Regions from separate parts of the Streptomyces sp. NPDC001594 genome, predicted to be linked through region 1. Evidence: riboswitches for the same ligand, from Rfam matches in the RefSeq annotation. Region 1 holds a riboswitch; the other holds the start of a gene.
The links. A riboswitch is a leader RNA that binds a small molecule or an ion and turns the genes downstream of it on or off. The one in region 1 is predicted to bind thiamine pyrophosphate.
Positions count from the first base shown of each region.

Region 2: it holds a riboswitch for thiamine pyrophosphate, as region 1 does, so the genes downstream of both, thiC (phosphomethylpyrimidine synthase ThiC) here and ACFY0O_RS22320 (thiamine ABC transporter substrate binding subunit) in region 1, are expected to answer to the same signal.

Region 1 is NZ_JBIAVB010000011.1:94,361-98,497, forward strand. Features, by position in the region: gene ACFY0O_RS22315 (ABC transporter permease) at 1-616, opposite strand, end outside; gene ACFY0O_RS22320 (thiamine ABC transporter substrate binding subunit) at 673-1,803, opposite strand; TPP riboswitch at 1,892-2,002, opposite strand; gene rlmN (23S rRNA (adenine(2503)-C(2))-methyltransferase RlmN) at 2,026-3,141, opposite strand; gene ACFY0O_RS22330 (phosphatidate cytidylyltransferase) at 3,277-4,137, opposite strand, start outside.
Region 2 is NZ_JBIAVB010000002.1:117,428-121,564, reverse strand. Features, by position in the region: gene ACFY0O_RS04040 (IclR family transcriptional regulator) at 1-438, shown strand, start outside; gene ACFY0O_RS04035 (SsgA family sporulation/cell division regulator) at 536-988, shown strand; gene ACFY0O_RS04030 (YibE/F family protein) at 1,022-2,473, opposite strand; TPP riboswitch at 2,513-2,657, shown strand; gene thiC (phosphomethylpyrimidine synthase ThiC) at 2,652-4,137, shown strand, end outside.

The sequences.
Region 1 (4,137 bases):
GCCCCCCGAGGATCTGCACGACGCCGAAGGAGCTGAAGGTGAACAGGAACACCATCAGCGCGGCCGCGGCCACCGCCGGGGCCAGCGCGGGCAGGGTCACCCGCCGCCAGGCCGCGAACCGCCCGGCGCCCAGCACCCGGGCGGCCTCCTCCTGGCGCGGGTCCAGCTGCGCCCACAGCCCGCCGACCGTGCGGACGACGACGGCGTAGTTGAAGAAGACGTGGGCGAGCAGGATCGCCCACACGGTGGTGTCCAGCCGGACGCCCCACACTTCGTCCAGCAGCCCGTTCCGGCCGACCAGGGCCAGGAAGGCCGTGCCGACGACCACGGTCGGCAGCACGAAGGGAACGGTGACCAGGGCGCGCAGCAACTGCTTGCCGGGGAACGAGAACCGCGCGAAGACGTACGCGCCGGGCAGCGCGACGATCAGGGTGAGCGCCGTCGAGGCGAGCGCCTGCCAGGTGGTGAACCAGAGCACACCGGCGATGTCCGGCTGGGCGAGCACCTCGCCGATCCGGCCGAACCGCCAGCCCGCGTCCGTCTCGAACCCGCGGCCGACGATGGCGGCCACGGGCCAGGCGAAGAACAGCCCGAAGAAGGCGAGCGGCACGGCCATCAGGGCCAGCCTGACGGCGGTCGCCCGCCCGCCCTCCTCCGGGGAGCCGTCGCGTGCTACTTCACGACGATCGAGGACCATGCCTTGACCCACTGGTCACGGTTCTTCGCGATGGCCTCGGGGGCCACGTTCTCCGGCTTCTCGACGACCACGCCGTGCTTGGTGAACACCTCCGGCAGCTTCGCGTCCTTGACCACCGGGTTCACGAACATCTGGAGCGGCATGTCCTCCTGGAACTTCTTGCCGATCAGGAAGTCGATGAGGGCCTTGCCGCCCTCCTCGTTCTTCGCGCCCTTCAGCAGGCCCGCGAACTCGACCTGGCGGAAGCAGGTGCCGGTGGCCACGCCCGTGGGTGCCTCGGCCGGCTGGGGCTCGCCGTAGAGGACCTCGACCGGCGGGCTGGAGGCGTAGGAGACGACCAGCGGGCGGTCGCCCTTGGCCTTCTTGCCGCCGGCGGAGCCGGAGAAGCGCTCGTTGTAGGCCTGCTCCCAGCCGTCGACCACTTCGACGCCGTTGGCCTTGAGCTTGCTCCAGTAATCCTTCCAACCTCCCCCAGAGGCTTCGCCCTGGGAGGTGCCCCCATCCCCATACTTGCCGACGGAGGCGAGGAGGAAGCCGAGGCCGGGCGACGAGGTCGCGGCGTTCTCGGTGACCAGCAGGTTCTTGTACTCCGGCTTGAGCAGGTCGTCCAGCGTCTGCGGCGGGGCGATCTTCTTGTCGGCGAAGTACGCCTTGTCGTAGTTGACGCAGATGTCGCCGGAGTCGACCGGGGTGACGCGGTGCTGCTTGTCGAGGACGAACTCGGGCTTGACCTCGGCCAGGCCCTTGGCCTCGTAGGGGGTGAAGATCCCGTTGTCGAGGGCGCGCGAGAGGAGCGTGTTGTCGACACCGAAGAAGACGTCGCCGCGCGGGGAGCCCTTGGTGAGGATCTCCTGGTTGAGGGCGGCGCCGGCGTCCCCGGACTTCAGGACCTTGACGGTGTAGCCGCTCTGCTGCTCGAACTCCTTGAGGACCGAGTCGGTCACGTTGAAGGAGTCGTGGGAGACGAGGGTGACGGTCTTGGACTTCGGCGAGCCGCTCGCGGCGGCCCCGCCCGCGTCCTTGGTTCCGCCGCCGCACGCGGTCAGCGTGGTGACGCCGAGGGCCGCGGCCAGTGCCGCCCCCGCGATCTTCTGGGTGGTGCTCACGATCGATTCCTCCTGGGTATGACCAGGAGAAGACGCGGCCCTGCCCGGGCGCTCAGTGGAGCGGGGCGCCCGGGCAGGGCGCAACAGCTTGAGGTGGTGACCGAACTTCCTACCCAGAATGACCTGGGCGAGGTTCAGAGGGTCTGCGGCCTGACGGTTACCGCACTCTCAGCGCTGTGGCGCTCCCCTGTCGGAATATGCAGATGATGTACGCGGGCCAGCCTACCGCTCGCTCGCGGCGAGCTGTCCGCACGCTCCGTCGATCTCCTGGCCGCGGGTGTCCCGCACGGTCACGGGCACGCCGTGGCGGGCGATGGCCTCCACGAAGGCCTTCTCGTCCTCGGGGCGCGAGGCGGTCCACTTCGAGCCGGGCGTCGGGTTCAGCGGGATCAGGTTGACGTGCACGCGCTTGCCCTTGAGCAGGCGGCCGAGCAGGTCGCCGCGCCAGGCCTGGTCGTTGATGTCGCGGATCAGGGCGTACTCGATGGAGATCCGGCGGCCGGACTTCTCGGCGTACTCCCAGGCCGCGTCGAGAACCTCGCGGACCTTCCAGCGGGTGTTCACGGGGACGAGGGTGTCGCGCAGCTCGTCGTCCGGGGCGTGCAGGGAGACGGCGAGGCGGCACTTGAAGCCCTCGTCGGCGAACCGCAGCATGGCCGGGACCAGGCCGACGGTGGAGACGGTGATGCCGCGCTGCGACAGGCCCAGGCCGTCGGGCTCGGGGTCGGTGAGGCGGCGGATGGCGCCGACGACGCGGTTGTAGTTCGCGAGCGGCTCGCCCATGCCCATGAAGACGATGTTGGACAGACGGGCCGGGCCGCCGGGGACCTCGCCGTCGCGCAGGGCGCGCATGCCGTCGACGATCTGGTGCACGATCTCGGCGGTGGAGAGGTTGCGGTCGAGGCCGGCCTGGCCGGTGGCGCAGAACGGGCAGTTCATGCCGCAGCCGGCCTGCGAGGAGATGCACATGGTGACCCGGTCGGGGTAGCGCATCAGGACGGACTCGACGAGGGTGCCGTCGTGGAGCTTCCACAGGGTCTTGCGGGTGGTGTCGTCGTCGCAGCTGATGTGCCGGATGACGTTCATCAGGTCGGGGAGCAGCTCCTGCTGGAGCTTCTCGCGCGAGGCCGCGGGGATGTCCGTCCACTCCGCCGGGTCGTGGGCGTAGCGGGCGAAGTAGTGCTGGGAGAGCTGCTTGGCCCGGAACGGCTTCTCACCGATCGCGGCGACCGCCTCGCGGCGCTCGGCGGGGGTGAGGTCGGCGAGGTGCCGGGGCGGCTTCTTGGCGCCGCGCGGGGCGACGAAGGTGAGCTCACCGGGAGCGGGACGGGGGGCCATGCGGTACTCCTCGGTACGACGGGGTGGGGGTCACCCCGCGCGTGCAGGGCCGGTCCGCTGCGGCTCGGCCGCCGGACGGAAAGGGCGCGCCGTGCGAACACGGCGCGCCCTCCAGGATAACCCGGCCCGAACCCGTCAGCCGGTGCCGACGAAGGCCGCCAGCAACAGCCACACCACCGGGGCCGTCGGCAGCAGGGAGTCGAGGCGGTCCATGATGCCTCCGTGGCCCGGGAGCAGCGTGCCCATGTCCTTGATGCCCAGGTCACGCTTGATCATCGACTCGCCGAGGTCGCCCAGGGTGGCGCTGACCGCGACGGCCAGGCCCAGCAGCAGGCCCTGCCACCAGGAGCCGCCGTCGATGAGGAACTCCATGCACAGCGCGCCTGCCGCCATCGCGAAGGCGACCGCGCCGAACAGGCCCTCGCGGGTCTTGCCGGGGCTGATGCGGGGGGCGAGCTTGTGCTTGCCGAAGCGCCAGCCGACGGCGTAGGCCCCCGTGTCGCTGACGACGGTCAGCAGCAGGAAGGTCACCACCCGCTGCGGGCCGTCCTCGGCCGTGAGCAGCATGGCGACGAACGTGGCCAGGAAGGGCACGTAGAACGCCGCGAAGACGCCCGCGGTGACGTCCTTGAGGTAGTCCTCGGGCGGTTCCGTCATCCGCCAGACGAGGACCGCCAGCGCGGTCAGGGGCATGGCGACCCAGGCGCCCTCGGCCCCCCGGACGTAGCCGGCGATGACCATCGCAGCGCCGCCGACCGCGAGCGGGACCAGCGGTGCCTTGATGCCCTTCTTCTCCTGGAGCCGGGAGGTGAGCTCCCACAGGCCGACGACGACGGCGACGACGATCACGCCGACGAAGACGGCCTTCACGATGAACAGCGAGGCGAAGATCACCGCGCCGAGGCCGACGCCGACCCCTATGGCGGCACGCAGGTCCCGCCCCGCGCGCTTCTTCTGCGGTGGGGGCGAGGCGTCCTGCGGTGCCTGCGGAGGCGG
Region 2 (4,137 bases), on a different contig from region 1:
CGCGAGGGTGAGATCGAGGTCGTGGGTGTCTCGGACACCCCGGCCAACCCGGCCTGCGAGGAATGGGCCGACTTCCGCGCCACCGCGCACGCGCACGCCATCGGGCAGTGCCTGCTCGGGCAGTTGGACGAGAAGACGCGCAGGGACTACTACGACCGTCACCCGGTCGAGGGCATCACGCCGTACACCGTGCGGGACATGCGCACGCTGGAGGAGCGGATCGGCTCCCTGGAGCGGATGCAGCCGGTGACCGAGCGTCAGGAGTACGCCCTGGGCACGGTGTGCGCGGCCATCCCGATCACGGCCGGCGACGCGGCCGCGACGATGGCCATTTCTCTACCTGTGCACCAGGAATCCCGCCTGCTCTGTGTAGTCGATCGACTACGGAGTGAAGTAGGCGCGCTGTTGAGCACCCTCTCCTTCTCTATCAGTATCTGAAAACTCACTCCTTGTGATCTGCTGCCACTTCCACCACCCTTGTCAAGAGGGCCCTGGGGGTTCATTCCTGGCCACTTCCACTACAGCGGGGTAGGCAATGCGCGAGTCGGTACAGGCAGAGGTCATGATGAGCTTCCTCGTTTCCGAGGAGCTCGCGTTCCGGATCCCGGTGGAACTCCGGTACGACGCCAGGGACCCCTACGCCGTACGCCTGACCTTCCACCTTCCCGGAGACGCCCCTGTGACCTGGGCGTTCGGCCGGGAGCTGCTCCTCGACGGGATCAACAGGCCGTGCGGTGACGGCGACGTGCACATCGCCCCCACCGAACCGGGCGAGCTCTCGGACGTCCACATCCGCCTCCAGGTCGGAGCCGACCGGGCCCTGTTCCGGGCGGGCGCGGCTCCGCTCGTGGCCTTCCTCGACCGGACCGACCGGATCGTTCCCCTCGGTCAGGAGCGCAGCCTCGGCGACTTCGAGGAGACCCTCGACGAGGAACTCGGCAGGATCCTCGCCGAGGCGCAGCAGCAGAACGAGCAGAACGCGGGCTGAAGCACCCGCCCGCCGGGGGCCGTTCCCCGGTCCTCAGCGCTTGCGCCGCCGGCCCCGGCCTCCGCGGGCCGGCGGTGCGCCCGTGACGGGAGCGGCCGCGGCGGGGCCGGGCCGGTCCGCGGACACCACCAGCGCGGCCAGCGCGGTGGTCACCGGGACGGAGGCGACGAGCCCGATCGAACCCACCAGGGTGCGTACGATCTCCTCCGCCACCAGCTCGCTGTTGGCCACGGTCCCCATGCTGCTGTTCGCGATGGAGAACAGCAGCAGCAGGGGCAACGCCGCGCCCGCGTAGGCCAGTACGAGGGTGTTGACCACGGACGCGATGTGGTCGCGCCCGATCCGGATGGCCGCCCGGTACAGGGCGCGCGAGCCCATCTTCGGGTCCGCCTGGTGGAGTTCCCAGACGGCCGAGGTCTGGGTGACCGTCACGTCGTCGAGGACGCCGAGCGATCCGATGATCACGCCTGCGAGCAGCAAACCGCTCATGTCGATGTCCGGGTACAGGCCGTGGATCAGCCCGGTGTTGTCGTCCGTGTTCCCGCTGAGGAACGCCCAGTCGATGAACAGTGAGCCCAGCAGGCCGATCAGCAGCAGCGAGACCAGGGTGCCGAGGACGGCCACCGAGGTGCGGGCGGTCAGGCCGTGGCACATGTAGAGGGCGATCAGCATGATCGCGCTGGCCCCGACCACCGCGACGACCAGGGGGTTCGAGCCCTGGAGGATCGCCGGGAGGATGAACAGGGTCAGCACCCCGAAGCTGACCACGAGCGCGATGAGCGCGAACAGCCCGCGCATCCGGCCGACGACCACCACCGCGACCGCGAAGATGCCCGCCAGCAGGGCCATCGGGAACTTCCGGTTCAGGTCGATCACGGAGTACTGGAGGTCACGCGGCGCGTCCGGCGCATAGGCGACCACCACCTCCTGCCCCTTCTCCAGCTGCCGCGGCGCACCGGGCTGGACGATCTCGAAGAAGACGCGGCCCTTGTCCGGCCCGGTGCCCACCTCGACGGTCGCCCTCTTGCACGCACCGCCCGGCGACGTCTGCGCCGCACCCCCGGGGGCGGGGGCGCCCCCGGGGGGCGGAACCTGCGCGGCGTTCACCGACTTGCAGTCGATGTCGGCGAGCGCGACCACCTTGCCCTGCTGCGTCTGGCGGTCGAAGCCCACCCCGGTGCGCTGGTGGGCGGGGGCTCCGCCGGGCCACAGGACCACCAGGCCGACGAAGACGGCGGCGGCGAAGGGGATCAGTACGGCGGAGATCACCCGCCGCAGGTGCTTGGACACGGGGGCGGCGGGGCCGTGCCCGTGACCGTGCCCATGGGAATGCCCGTGGCCGTGGGAGTGCCCGGCTGGGCCACCGGCCGCGTGCCCGTGGGACGCGTGTTCGTGACCGGTGTGGCCAGTGGGCTCGTTGGGCTCGGTGGGGGGAGGTGGCGAGGTCGTCACCGGCAGATCATCGCAAGAGATGAGGGGGCCCACTGTTCAGCACGCCACAGATGACGCTAGCGTGGGGGCTACTTTGCACAACGCGGGAGCTCGGAGCACCGGGCTGAGAGGGCGCTGATCACCGTACGCGCAGCAGATTGCGTACGGGAGGAGGCTGCGTCGACCGCCGAACCTGTTACCGGGTAATGCCGGCGTAGGGAGATCAGGTCTCATGACCATTCAGGACGCACGCACGCCTGCCGCCGGCGAGAACGCCGACGGCCAGACCGAGCGCCAGCCCGGCTGGCACAAGGGATACCTGGCGGGTTCCCGCCCCGACATCCGGGTGCCGGTCCGCCAGGTCCACCTCACCAACGGCAAGGACGTCACGCTCTACGACACGTCCGGTCCGTACACCGACCCGCAGATCGAGACGGACGTCCGCCGCGGGTTGCCGCCGCTGCGTGAGAACTGGATCATCGGCCGCGGTGACACCGAGGAGTACGCGGGCCGCCCCGTGCGCCCCGAGGACGACGGGATCAAGCACACCTCGCCGCGCGGCGGCCTCAAGAACCTCGACGCGGTCTTCCCCGGCCGTCCGCGCCTGCCGCGCCGCGGTCGCGGCGGTCAGGCCGTCACGCAGCTCGCGTACGCCCGGCGGGGCGAGATCACCCCGGAGATGGAGTACGTCGCGATCCGCGAGAACGTCTCCCCGGAGGTCGTTCGTGAGGAGATCGCCGCAGGTCGCGCGGTGCTCCCGGCCAACGTGAACCACCCGGAGATCGAGCCGATGATCATCGGCAAGCGGTTCCTGGTGAAGGTCAACGCCAACATCGGCAACTCGGCCGTCACCTCCTCCATCGAGGAGGAGGTCGACAAGATGACCTGGGCCACCAAGTGGGGCGCGGACACGGTCATGGACCTCTCGACCGGCCGCAACATCCACACCACGCGTGAGTGGGTCCTGCGCAACTCCCCCGTCCCGATCGGCACCGTGCCGCTCTACCAGGCGCTGGAGAAGGTCGACGGCCGTGCCGAGGACCTCACCTGGGAGATCTACAAGGACACGGTCATCGAGCAGGCCGAGCAGGGCGTCGACTACATGACGGTCCACGCCGGCGTGCTGCTGCCGTACGTGCCGCTGACGGCCCGCCGCAAGACCGGCATCGTCTCGCGCGGCGGCTCGATCATGGCCGCCTGGTGCCTGGCGCACCACAAGGAGAACTTCCTCTACACGAACTTCGAGGAGCTCTGCGAGATCCTCGCGGCGTACGACGTCACGTACTCACTGGGCGACGGCCTGCGCCCCGGCTCCATCGCGGACGCCAACGACGCCGCCCAGTTCGCGGAGCTGAAGACGCTGGGCGAGCTCAACACGATCGCCAAGCGCCACAACGTCCAGACGATGATCGAGGGCCCGGGCCACGTCCCGATGCACAAGATCAAGGAGAACATCGACCTCCAGCAGGAGATCTGCGAGGAGGCGCCGTTCTACACGCTCGGCCCGCTCACCACGGACGTCGCGCCCGCGTACGACCACATCACCTCCGGCATCGGCGCCGCGATGATCGCCTGGTGGGGCACCGCGATGCTCTGCTACGTGACGCCCAAGGAGCACCTGGGCCTGCCCAACCGCGACGACGTGAAGACCGGTGTCATCACGTACAAGATCGCCGCGCACGCGGCGGACCTGGCCAAGGGTCACCCCGGTGCCCAGG